One region of the Neobacillus sp. Soil_C_43 genome, then DNA from elsewhere that is predicted to be linked to it. Evidence: predicted binding sites of a transcription regulator. Region 1 holds the regulator's gene; each other region holds the start of a gene.

Region 1 (3,232 bases):
TTTGGTTAGCAGTAATTTCCCCAAAGCAAGGCGGGTTTTTTGACCACCGCTTAAACTAGCAATCATGAGAGAATGAGCCTGGAAGTTTAAACCGTGCAGAACCGAACGAATGTCAGCTTCAAACTGGTATCCGCCCTGCTCCTTGAATTTAACCTGGAGGGTATCATATTCTTTTAGCACCCGTTCGTACTTGCCTGGGTCTTCAAACACAGAAGGATCCGCCATTTGTTTTTCCAGTTTGCGGAGCGATTTTTCCATGATTTGAAGTGGTTCAAATACGGTTAACATTTCGTCCCAAATGGTCAATTTGGATTCTAATCCTGTGTTCTGAGCTAGATACCCGATGGTTACTTCTTTTGGTTTGATGATTTCGCCGCCATCATGAGACAAATGTCCGGCAATAATCTTTAATAAGGTCGATTTTCCGGCACCATTACGGCCAACAAGGGCCACACGGTCTCTCGTTTGTAATTCTAGCTTTATATTCGATAAAATAAGGTCAGCACCATAATATTTTTGTAATTGATTCACTTGCAATAAAATCATTTTATTCACCTCTATTACTTAGGACTAGTGTACCGTATAAGCGGAATGACAGCAATAACTCGGACTCTTCTAGGAGCTGTTCTTATAAAAAATCTAGTGATTCGTTCAAAGTTTCACACACATAAAAGGAAAAATAGTGTATTATTTTTTGGTAGGAGGATTTTTTATATGGCCGAATTTACGCATTTTAATGAAGAAGGTAGAGCAAAGATGGTAGATGTCAGCGACAAGCCTGAGACAGCACGTACTGCTCTTGCTCATTCTAGCATAACTGTAAGTAAAGAAATTTTTGACAAAATAACCAATCATGAGATGAAAAAGGGCGATGTATTAGCTGTTGCCCAAGTTGCAGCCGTAATGGCGGCTAAAAAAACATGGGATATTATTCCTATGTGTCATCCCATTCCACTGACTGGTGTGAATATTTCTTTTGCATGGGAAGAGGATCAAACAGGGAACTTTCAATTACATATTGAGGCAGCGGTGAAAACAAAGGGGAATACAGGTGTGGAAATGGAAGCGCTCACAGCTGCATCTGCTTGTGCTTTAACCGTTTATGATATGTGTAAGGCAGTTGATAAAGGGATGGTTATTGGACCAACCTATTTAGTGGAAAAAACAGGCGGTAAAAACGGTGATTTTAGAAGAAATGAACAGGTTAAATAAGAGTTAAAAAACCATTCATGGGGTGTGGGAGAATATGAGTAACGAAACGATGAAAATACCACAGGCGACAGCGAAACGGCTGCCCCTCTATTATCGATTTTTAAAGAACCTGCATACTTCCGGCAAACAAAGAGTTTCATCTGCAGAGTTAAGTGAAGCGGTAAAGGTGGACTCGGCAACGATTCGCCGTGACTTTTCCTATTTTGGGGCATTAGGTAAGAAGGGGTATGGCTATAATGTTAATTATTTGTTAACCTTTTTCCGGAAAACGCTGGATCAGGATGAATTAACAAAAGTTGCGTTAATTGGGGTCGGTAATTTGGGGACTGCCTTTTTAAATTATAACTTTTTAAAAAATAACAACACGAAGATCGAGGTCGCGTTTGATGTCGATCCGGAAAAAATGGGGACAACGATTCGCGAAGTTCCAGTTCATCATATGGATGATTTGGAGAAGGTATTAGAAAATAGTGATATTCAGGTGGCTATTTTAACGGTGCCAGCTCCTGTTGCGCAAATGATAACGGACCGACTGGTAAAAGCGGAAGTTAAAGGGATTTTAAACTTTACGCCTGCTCGGTTAAATGTACCAGGGTCGATTCGGGTTCACCATATTGACCTGGCAGTGGAACTGCAATCATTGGTTTACTTTTTAAAGCACTATCCGACAGTGGATGTAGAGGAATAGAACAGTGTAAGGCCTTTTACGATGATTCAATCGTAGGAGGTTTTTTTTATTTACAAAAATATGTAAGTTACAACTTTACAAGCGTAACAGTGTTATGTTACATTGATAAACAGAAAGGGGTTTTTACCATGAGCGAGGAGTTAATCTCAAAAAAAGACCTATTAGAATTAGCGGGAATTTCCTATGGACAGTTATATAGATGGAAACGTAAGGACCTTATTCCAGAAGACTGGTTTATACGTAAATCAACATTTACGGGACAGGAGACCTTTTTTCCAAAAGAGAAGATTTTAGGAAGAATCAATAAAATCCAAACAATGAAAGAAAATTTATCACTAGATGAACTGGCAGACATGTTTTCACCGAATATTTCTGACTTGCAGTTAGGAAAAGATGAGTTAGTAAAACGTAACATTGTTTCATCTGCTGTCATGGGTTTTTACCTTGAGAATGAAAAAGGAAGCCATACATTTACGATTACTAGAATGCTTGAGGTATATGTGCTTGAGAAGCTGCTTCAATCTGGTGAGATTAATCAAGATGAAGGAAAGATGATGCTTCAGGTGCTAAAAGAGCATGCCACTTTAATCAAACAAAAAAGCTGTGAATTAGTGATAACAAGGAAGCTTGGGGTGTCATCGTGTCTCTTGCTCATTAACGCTGAAGCCATGCATATGGATTTGGGGACGAAAATGGTTGTGCAGCTCTCACTGATGTCGTGTATGGAAGAGATCAAAGCAAAATTATTATAAAGGAGAATATACATGGATATGAAGGAAAGAGGAGACTTAGTCATCAATGGTTTCGGTGCTTCCAATGGCGGAACGTTTCGCCAGGTCATTGTAAATGGATTCGGAACGGTTAACAGTGATGTTGATTGCGTGGAGTTTGAAAGTAATGGTTTCGGGACTGTGGATGGGAATGTGACAAGTGAACAGACGAAAATAAACGGTAAAGCAAAGGTCAAGGGAACGATTGAATCTCAGCACCTATCGATAGATGGAACGGCAAAGATTGGCGAAAATCTATATGTGAAAAAATTAAAGGTTTCTGGCAAGGCATCTGTTGGTGGAAAAGTCAAAAGTGAGGAAATCAAAATTAATGGGGTGTTAAGGGTAGAAGGAGATTGTGAGGCAGAGATTTTTAAAGCAGATTCTCAATTTGCTATAGGCGGGTTATTAAATGCCGAACAAATTATGATACAACTTCATGGCCCATGTAAGGCAAAAGAAATCGGCGGTGAAACCATTTCGGTGAAACATAGAGGTTCCTTTTTCGAAAGTCTCATTAAACCGTTGTTTTCCACTCAGCTCGAAGTGGAATTCATTGAAG
Region 2 (3,232 bases), on a different contig from region 1:
CTGGTTTTATCAAACGCCTGAGCCGTTTCATCTGTTAAAATGATTTCATCCATAACTAATCCTGAGGCAAACCTTAGATTCCAACCCTTTTTTTCTCTTTTCCATAAAATCCAGGCATCCACATCTATAAATTCCTGAAGATTATTGGCTAAAAAAGATAACCAATCTGGTGCTGCAATTTTTTTATTAAGTTCTGAAGAGATACTAAATAGTGCCTTTAATTTTGATTTCTCCTTCTTTAAGTTAGCAATAATGGAACTTAATAGCGCAAAGCACACTAATGGAGCAAAAAAGAAAAAGAACGAAAAGACATCAATTTCTCCTCTATTTTGATTTCCAAGAAAATAAAAAAGGACCAGGTATCCATATGAAAGTAGGAAACTATTCAATTCCTGCAGCGTTTTCCGCTTCCATATACGGAAGTTATAGAGCTGAGGTCTAATCGTAAGCAATACATCAACAATTAAATTATTAACAAGATAAAAAGGCAGGATAAGCAGGCTAAAGTGAAGAACTCCTTGCAAGAATCTTGACTGTAGTTCAATTGTTAAAAATGATAAAAACCATTGACTGATTAAGTGTGCAGTATAAAAACTGATAAGTAGCAAGGCAGGATTAAAAAACACAATCCTGAGCGGTCTTCTTTTATATAGATTAATCATTGCCACGATACATCCATAGGAAAGAATTGTATATGAAAGGCCATCCATTACATAAATGGCATACACGAGTGGAAAGGAAATCGTAACGGTGCCTTTCCAAACTGGCAATGGAAAAAACTCGACAATCAGAAGAAAAACAACTAATAAAGCAAGAATCATTGTTTCATTGGGTGCCGTTATTTTTACTAGTCCAAATTGGATAAAGATCCAAATGCCAATAAGGGAGATACACAGTAAAAAGTACCTGGATAACCGTTCCTTTTTTTGCGAATTGGACGAATTATTCATTCATTTCTCTCCTTCATCCGCTTTTGATTTGATATCTAAATTTTCTGTTAATTACTTTTAGTTTAATGGATATATTCTATAAAAACAATAAAAGAGGACCCATGATGATAAAATCAATCTAAAATTTCCCAATAATACAAAGAAAAACCCAGACCGGTCCAATGAAACACACTGACCGATACTGGGCCAAACCGTTTCCGGCTTGTAAAATGATTATGGCACAGTTTCCCTTTTTTTTATATTTGCTAAAAGGATTATTCTTCTCTACTACCTTTGTATTAATGAGTACAAGTCTATGGTTAGGGTCCTAAATTCAACTGGTTTTATCCACAAAATCACCCAAATATTGTCACCCGTTTGTCACTCTATCAACCAATAATTATAGTAAACTAAAATTATAAACCATACCTTATACTCTATTGTGAATATCTTCACAAACCAACCATCTATTTTAAGAGGTGAAATTATGAAATATGATCTAGTTCTCCTGCATGCACCCAGTGTGTACGACTTTAGGAAAAATGCTTTGCTTGCAGGCCCAATAAGTGATGTTGTTCCGTCATCACCTGTTTTTGAAATGTATCCCATTGGACTGACAAGTATTGCAGATTACCTTGAAAGATATGGCCTGCGGGTAAAGATCATCAATATTGCCAATCGGATGCTGATGAATTCATCATTTGATGTCGAAGCAAAATTAAGCAAAATCCAAACAAAAGCATTCGGAATTGACCTTCATTGGCTCCCGCATGCACATGGCAGTATTGAACTTGCCAAAATAGTAAAAACCCTTCATCCGCAAACACCCATCATTTTTGGCGGGTTATCAGCCACCTATTATCATAAAGAGTTAATTGACTATCCATTTATCGACTTTGTTATGCGTGGCGACTCTACCGAAAAGCTGATGCTTCTCCTGATGAACAAAATTGAGGCAAGGAACACTCATTATGCTGACATACCCAATTTAACCTGGAAAAAAGGCAGTGAGTACGGCTACAATCCAATTACGTATGTACCAAAGGATTTAGATGATATAGACGTTCCTGGCTATCGCTACACCATTCGCTCCGTTTTCAAATACCGAAATTTCCTTGATCCGCTTCCTTATAACGGATGGCTTCAATATCCTAACACAGCGCTGTTAACAGCGAGAGGATGTACACAAAACTGTTTGATTTGCGGGGGATCAAGAGAGGCTTATGATCAAAACTGTAACCGCAATTCACTTGCCCTACGATCACCAAAAAAGTTGGTGGAGGACATTCAATTTATTTCACGGTTTAGCCGCGCACCCATTTTCATTCTTCACGATCTTCGACAGGGTGGTCGTGAATATGTAAATGAGTTTTTTAGCCGCCTTAAAAAAATCAACCTAAAAAATGAAATCGTCTTTGAACTGTTCCAGTATGCCGACGAAGAATTTTTCAAGCAAATGAATGAAAGTGTGCCCAAGTATAGTATTGAAATCACCCTTGAGACACATGATGAGAAAATTAGGCGTTACAATGGGAAGTTCAGTTGTACCAATCAAAAGGTCATAGCCACCCTTAACTTTGCTCTAAAGAATGGCTGTAAAAAAATCGATTTGTTCTTCATGGTGGGGATCCCTGGACAGACGTACCAAAGTGCCATCGAAAACATCGATTTCTGTGAAACGATTCATCTGGCCTGCCATCAGGACCCAAGAGTCTATTTCTTTGTGGCGCCGCTTGCTCCATTCCTAGATCCTGCAAGCCCTGCTTTTGAACATCCAGAGCTTCATGGCTATAAAAAATTCTGCCACACCCTTGAAGATCACCGCACAGCGATCACTCAGCCTTCCTGGAAGCATATGCTTAGCTATGAAACAAAGGATATGACCAGGGATGATATCGTGAATGCCACCTATGAATCTGCTAATAAATTAAACGAGTTCAAGCTACAATATAATCTAATTGATCAAGAGGGATATCAAGAAATCAAAGGGAAAATTGAGAAATCAATGGCCTATATAGAAAAAATCGACCATGTGTTGGCCCTCCCTAAGGGAAATCAGGCAGCGGAATTGGTTAAAATTCAACAGGAGATAGAAGAGTTAAATAAATACAGTATTTGCGGAAAGAATGAGCTAAAGTGGGAGGTTCAAAAGAATTATGCCAATTTCTTTTCACTCGCTTTAGTGGGATTAGAGCAGCTTTATCAGGATTACTCCAACATCATTCGAGCGAAATTAAGTCCAAAACAAAGGTTTCAATTTACACTTGATGCAGAGCGTCAAAAATTAAAAGTATAAAGAATGA
Region 3 (3,232 bases), on a different contig from region 1:
TTTATGGAACAGAACCAAATGTCTTTCTAAATGAAATGCAGAAGAGACTAAAGTTATCTGGTGAGGTGCTAACCATTGCCGAAGGGGAAGGACGTAATGCTGTATTTCTAGCTGAACAAGGAATGAATGTGACCGCGTGGGATTATGCAGAATCTGGATTAACCAAAATAAAAAAGCTTGCTGAAGAACGAGGGGACACCGTTCAAACTGAATTGGTTGACCTAAATGAAGCAAGATGGACTCAAAACCAATGGGATGAAGTGGTTTGTGTTTTTGGGCATTTTCCAGTTGAGTTACAAAAGAAAACCCTTCAAGGAATAAAAGGAGCGGTTAAGCCTGGAGGCTATTTCATTACGGAAGTATATTCTCGATATCAACTTCCATATAACAGTGGTGGTCCAAAAGATTTAGGCTTTTTATATACCCCCGAAGAATTTTTGCAGACCTTTAATGATTGGCGGATTGTTCACTTTTTCATGGGTGAAGTAGAACGTCATGAAGGTGACTTTCATAATGGCTTGTCACATGTTATTCAGTTTCTGGGACAGAAACTGTGAAAAAAGTTTGACAGGATATTATGCTACATACTTCATGAGTTGCGTTTTGGATAGTTTTGTATGGAAAATAACGGTATAATTTAATTGAGGAATTTGTTAATTATGTAACTAACGTATTCAAGAAACGGTTGAGGTGAGGAGAGGGGGGATAAAGGATGGAATCTGTATTTGATAAGGAGATAGAAAACTTCTTTTCTAATCAAGAACATCTTATCTCATTGTTCCAAGCGGTGAATCAAATGATCCAATCGATTGCACCTTTACCATTTGATGTGAACAAATCCCAAATCTCATTCGGAACCAAACCAAAGTTTGCTTGGGTATGGCAGCACAAGCCATGGCTCAATAAACGTCCAGAAAATGCGATTGTTGTTACTTTTTGCGTAGGACGATATATTGAACACGACCAAATTGTTGAAGCGACAGAACCTTATCCTGGACGCTGGATTCATCATTTGATGATTAGAGATGAGTCCGAACTTACTAGCGATGTGAATAAGTGGCTAGAAGAAGCGTATATATTTGCAAACCAAAGAGCTAGAAATTAGCTAAATAATTTTAATCAATAATTTAAAACGCCAACGTGTGCAGACTGCATACTTGTTGGCGTTTTTTTATTGCATAAGGATTCAAAGAGTTCACAAATTTGTCACTACTATTTTATAGATTATTTTTTATTAGGTATGTATTTCACTATAATGATTTTTTCTATAAAAAAGTTATACATGTTGATAACAATCAATATTGAACCATTTAAAGAATCAAACTTTTAGGTTTCTAATGAATGTGAAATAATAAGCAATTTCTTTTTCTTTTTAGGTGTGTTTTTTATAGTGATTCAGTTCACTTTATTGATAATTATTCCCATTTATGCTGTAGATATCAAAATCATAAGGGGGATGATTTGGGATGGGTGCTACGAAGAGTTACAAGAAAAATAAGCAAAGTGAACATCAAGAGGAACCTTTAAAAGGAACATGGATTTCGGTTGGAGTGGTAGGAGTAGTAATCCTTTTCACGTATTTAGTTTTGTATGGATTATTCATGTCTAGGGTATAGGGGGAAATGAGATGAAGATGAACCTTGATGAGAAAATTTGGTTGACCTTAAGTTTTGGGATGATCATGGTGTTCATGTTAATAACTGGTTATCAAGCCTTTGCCTTTGACTTGGAGCCGCCAAGTAACAAAGAAATCATTGATCCACAAAAAGTAGATCAAACAGCACCGTTTGATAAGCCAGGAATTAATAAGATTGGTGAACATGAATATGAAGTAGTTATGACATTACAAGCATTCAGTTTCAACCCGGGCAATATAGAAGTACCAGCTGGCTCAACTGTCCATTTTACCTTAACCTCAAAAGATGTTGTTCACGGTTTTGAGGTGGCTGGAACAAATCTAAATGCAATGGTGGTACCTGGACACATACAAAAAATTACTCAAAAGTTTGATAACCCTGGAACCTATCTAGTGTTATGTAATGAATATTGTGGGGCTGGCCATCAAGTAATGAGTACAACGATTACGGTAAAATAAAAGGGGGGAAGCAATGTGAAAACAGCAAATTCACCTACATTTAAAGATAGAGCAGAAAATGCGATGGGAATAACTAAAGAGGATGCTAGATTAACGAAATCATATATATTTGTAGCATTTACAGCATTACTTCTTGGTGGAATGTTAGGACTCTTACAAGGTTTAAACCGTGCAGGATTATTAGAACTGCCAACATGGCTTAATTATTATCAAGTTCTAACGGCACATGGTTTATTATTGGTTGTTGTACTAACCGCATTTTTTACAATTGGTTATTTTTATGCTGGACTTTCCCATACATTGGGGGGGCTGCTTCCAAAGGTAAGAAAGTTGGCTTGGGTTGGATTCGGAATGAAGATGGTTGGATTTGTATTAGCCGTCATTCCTATCTTAATGAATGAAGCATCTGTTATGTATACGTTCTATCCGCCAATGGCAGCCAACCCAATGTTTTATATAGGCTTGGTATTTATAGCGTTGGGGGTTTGGATGTGCTGTATTGGAGCATTTATCAATGTGGCTAAATGGAGAAAAAACCATAAAGGACAGCATGTTCCGATTCTTGCTTACTTTGCAACAGGGGTGTTTGTCCTATTGTTTTTTGCCCTTATCCCTGTCGCCATTGAAGTTTTAACGATTATTCCTTGGGCATTTGGCTGGGTTGAAACGATTAATGTTATGGTAGCCCGTACCTTATTCTGGGCTTTTGGTCATACGTTGGTTAATATTTGGTATTTAACTGCCACATCTGCCTGGTATGTTATTGTACCAAAAATTATAGGTGGGAAACGTTGGAGTGATACCTTAACACGCGTCGTTATTATTGCATTAGTTATTATGAATATAACTGGTGGCTTCCATCACCAAATTGTGGACCCCGGCATTTCACCTTCAGTTAAATTCATGCACGTGTTTATGAGTTTAGCTATCGGATTTCCTTCATTAATGACTGCCTTTGCCTTGTTTGCGGTGTTTGAACGGACTGCGAGGAAGCAGGGAGGAAAAGGATTAATTGGATGGTATAAAAAAATGCCATGGGGCGATGTTCGTTTCCTTGCACCCTTTATTGCCATGGTTGCTTTTATTCCAGCTGGCGCAGGTGGAATAGCTCAAAGTACCAATCAAATAGACCAAGTG
Region 4 (3,232 bases), on a different contig from region 1:
AAGATTGGGAAGGATGCTACGATAATGATTGATGCAACAAATGATGTCCAAGTGAACATCGGCATTCTCATTAGTTTCATCCCTTTTGTTCTCATTTTTAAAATCGTTACGATAAAGTTAATACCTGTCATCAATGTACCAATCCCGGCAATCTGCAAGGCAACAGCATAATAGTTGTTACCGATACCCGGGGTAAATTCTTTCCCGGCAAGAGGGAAGTAGGCTGTCCATCCAGCATCTGGTGAACCACCAATAACAAACGAGATGTTAAATAGCATCGCACCGCTAAAGAATAACCAGAAGCTAAGCGCATTTAATTGCGGAAATGCTACGTCCCGTGCACCAATCTGAAGCGGAATTACGACGTTCATTAAGCCAATTAAAAGTGGCATTGCCGCGAATAAAATCATGATTACACCATGAGTGGTGAAAATTTCGTTATAATGTTGAGCGTCTAAAAATTGCATTTCAGGGCGTGAGGTTTGGGCTTTCATTAATAGTCCATCTACACCACCACGGAAAAACATTAATACACCAGAAAGGATGTACATGATACCAATTCGTTTATGATCAACCGTAGTGATCCATTCACGCCAAAGCCATTTCCATTTTTTTAAATAGGTAACACCAGCTACAATACCTACCATTGTTAGTGCAATAGCAATCTGTGAACCTAGTATTAACGGGTTTCCGACGATAAAAAAGTCATGCCAATTAATGCCCATCGTGTTCACCTCCATTTGAATTTCCATCCATATCTTTCGTTGACTCACTGTCAGTTTCTTTTTCTTTAAAAATCTTACCTTTCACGCCATGGACTTCATACAATTCAGGGTTTGTATAAGTCTTAGAATTCATTTTAGCGTGATCAACCCATGCTAAATGTGTACCGATATATGTTTCCCGGCCTAAATGTGTTGGCTTCAGGAGTTCAAAGTATTTATTCTCTGTTAATTTCGGAGCCTTTTCTTTAACTTCTTTTACCCACTTTTCAAAGTCTTTTGGTGATTTTGCTTCTACGGTAAACTCCATACCAGCGTATCCTTGTCCGTTAAAGTTGGTATTTCTACCTAAAAATTCTCCGGGCTTATCAGCAGTAAGGTACAATTGAGTTTCCATCTTATTCATTGTGTATTTTTGACCGCCTAATTCAGGCACCCAGAAAGATTGCATGGTACCAGCTGAAGTTAATTTAAATTCAACAGGTGTGCCTGCAGGGATGTTTACGTAATTGACTGTTTCGATGCCCTGATCAGGATAACTGAAAATCCATTTCCAATCGGCAGATGTAACATGAATGACAATCGGCTCTTTTTTCTCATAGCCTGCAGGAACTTTTTCAAGCTTATAAATCGTTTTTACTGTTGGAATGGTTAGAGCAATAACTATTAAAATAGGAATAATAGTCCAAATAAACTCTAATTTTGTACTTCCATGTTCTTCAGGTGGCTCGTAATCTTTATTTTCAGGTGTTGCGCGGTATTTCCAAATGATATAACCAAATAAACCAAAAACGACAACAACAACAAGGAGCATGAAGATTAGTGACCAATTGATTAAGTCAAGAATATCTCTTGCTGCAGGACCTTTGGGTTCAAAAACAAGCATATTCGTATCGCAGCCGCTTAAAAGCAATACAGGCAGTAAAGCTAATAGTGGAACGAAGTAGTTCTTTTTAAACATTGAGATTTTTCCCCTCCAATAATTGTTCGTTTTTTCACATTTGTTCGTGAATTCATTCACAAACTTTGCTAGAGCCATTCCCTTACATAAAAGAAAATAGAAACACAATTAAATTAATTATTAGATAATAATTATTTGTATGTTTGTTTTCCATAACACAATATTAACAACATAGATGTGATGTTAACATAGGTTTTTGTAAAAAGTTGTGACAAATTTGTTAAGGATATAAAATCCTATTCATGGGATGATTTGGAAAAAGGGGTGCAAATGGCATACTGTAGCACTTAAAGTTGTCTATTTCCCTGCAAACATGGGATAATAATAGGGAATACATAGAAAGAGGAGAGCATAATAATGAAGGTCAAAATTAACCGCAATGCAGCAAAAGCATTGAAAAAAATGCTGGATCAAGAGGAAGCACAAGGAAAAATGTTTCGAGTGTATGTGACAAGTATTCATGGAGATCATGCCCACTATGACTTGATGCTCGATACACCAACAGAAAATGATGCAGTGGTTCAATCGGATAAGGATATTGATTTTATTGTAGAAAAAAATAATGACTATTTAGATAATGTTTGGATCCAGTTCTTCCATGTCCCAAATGAAGAATGGCTGATTACTAATCCATCAAAGGGTGTCCATCATCATCATTAAAAATGTAAAAACGTTTGGAGAGTAATCCAAGCGTTTTTTTTAACTGGAATTTTCGAAATACTTGAAATTGTTTACATTTTTCTCATATAATCCTATTATTGCTATCTTAGAAAAAGGCAGAGTTAAAGAAAAGTGTTGATTTTTACACCCTGTTGATTGGAGCGGAAGGCACGAAGACTCCTGTGGGAGTATGGTTCAGGGGAGACCCCGCAGGCGCAAGCGCCGAGGAGGCTCGCCGAAACACCCACGAACCGCTCGTGCCTGGAGAGGAAATCAACAGGCAAGTTTAACAGAGCCTAGAAAAAAGGAGATTATTTATGATTCGTCGTTTTTTTTCTTATTATCGTCCGCATAAGAGACTGTTTATGTTTGACTTTAGTAGTGCGGTTATCGTAGCCATTTTGGAATTGGCTTTTCCGTTAGCTGTGCAGTGGTTTATTGATAAATTACTCCCTGGAGGGGACTGGCAAACGATTGTGGCAGTTAGTATCGGTCTTTTCCTTCTATATTTATTGAGCACCTTCTTACAATTTATTGTGAATTACTGGGGGCATAAGCTGGGAATTAATATAGAAACAGACATGAGGCAAGAGTTGTTTGAACATGTTCAAAAACAATCGTTCCGATTCTTTGATAATACGAAAACTGGGCATATTATGAGCAGAATTACGAATGATCTCTTTGATCTTGGTGAACTCGCCCATCATGGTCCAGAAGATGTATTTATTGCAATGATGACCTTTATTGGTGCGTTCTGGATTATGTTGACGATCAACGTAAAACTAGCATTTGTTTCTATTTTAGTGCTTCCATTTTTAATGATACTCGTTGTTGTTTGTAATTTGAAAATGAATAAAGCATGGGGGCAAATGTATTCAAGCATTGCGGA

What was found. The regulator Rex, encoded in region 1, represses fermentation and respiration genes when NADH is low (regulators of the CRP and FNR family bind a similar motif). The targets are predictions, from matches to a motif close to TTGTGAAATATTTCACAA.
Region 2: a site for Rex is predicted at 1,370-1,387, ahead of AC3A54_RS11530 (TIGR04190 family B12-binding domain/radical SAM domain protein). Genes of this name have one in related genera too.
Region 3: a site for Rex is predicted at 1,342-1,359, ahead of AC3A54_RS15365 (cytochrome c oxidase subunit 2A). Genes of this name have one in related genera too.
Region 4: a site for Rex is predicted at 1,728-1,745, ahead of qoxA (cytochrome aa3 quinol oxidase subunit II). Genes of this name have one in related genera too.

What each region holds. Positions count from the first base shown of each region.
Region 1 is NZ_JBDGJV010000034.1:12,087-15,318, reverse strand. It holds gene AC3A54_RS25295 (ABC-F family ATP-binding cassette domain-containing protein) at 1-546, opposite strand, end outside; gene moaC (cyclic pyranopterin monophosphate synthase MoaC) at 715-1,212, shown strand; gene AC3A54_RS25285 (redox-sensing transcriptional repressor Rex) at 1,247-1,900, shown strand; gene AC3A54_RS25280 (YhbD family protein) at 2,029-2,652, shown strand; gene AC3A54_RS25275 (polymer-forming cytoskeletal protein) at 2,665-3,232, shown strand, end outside.
Region 2 is NZ_JBDGJV010000007.1:85,015-88,246, reverse strand. It holds gene AC3A54_RS11535 (GAF domain-containing sensor histidine kinase) at 1-950, opposite strand, end outside; gene AC3A54_RS11530 (TIGR04190 family B12-binding domain/radical SAM domain protein) at 1,417-3,225, shown strand.
Region 3 is NZ_JBDGJV010000011.1:63,760-66,991, reverse strand. It holds gene AC3A54_RS15375 (SAM-dependent methyltransferase) at 1-557, shown strand, start outside; gene AC3A54_RS15370 (DUF5655 domain-containing protein) at 713-1,105, shown strand; gene AC3A54_RS15365 (cytochrome c oxidase subunit 2A) at 1,467-1,616, shown strand; gene AC3A54_RS15360 (cytochrome c oxidase subunit II) at 1,628-2,095, shown strand; gene AC3A54_RS15355 (cbb3-type cytochrome c oxidase subunit I) at 2,159-3,232, shown strand, end outside.
Region 4 is NZ_JBDGJV010000003.1:171,390-174,621, reverse strand. It holds gene qoxB (cytochrome aa3 quinol oxidase subunit I) at 1-725, opposite strand, end outside; gene qoxA (cytochrome aa3 quinol oxidase subunit II) at 715-1,683, opposite strand; gene AC3A54_RS07165 (iron-sulfur cluster assembly accessory protein) at 2,041-2,343, shown strand; gene AC3A54_RS07160 (ABC transporter ATP-binding protein) at 2,661-3,232, shown strand, end outside.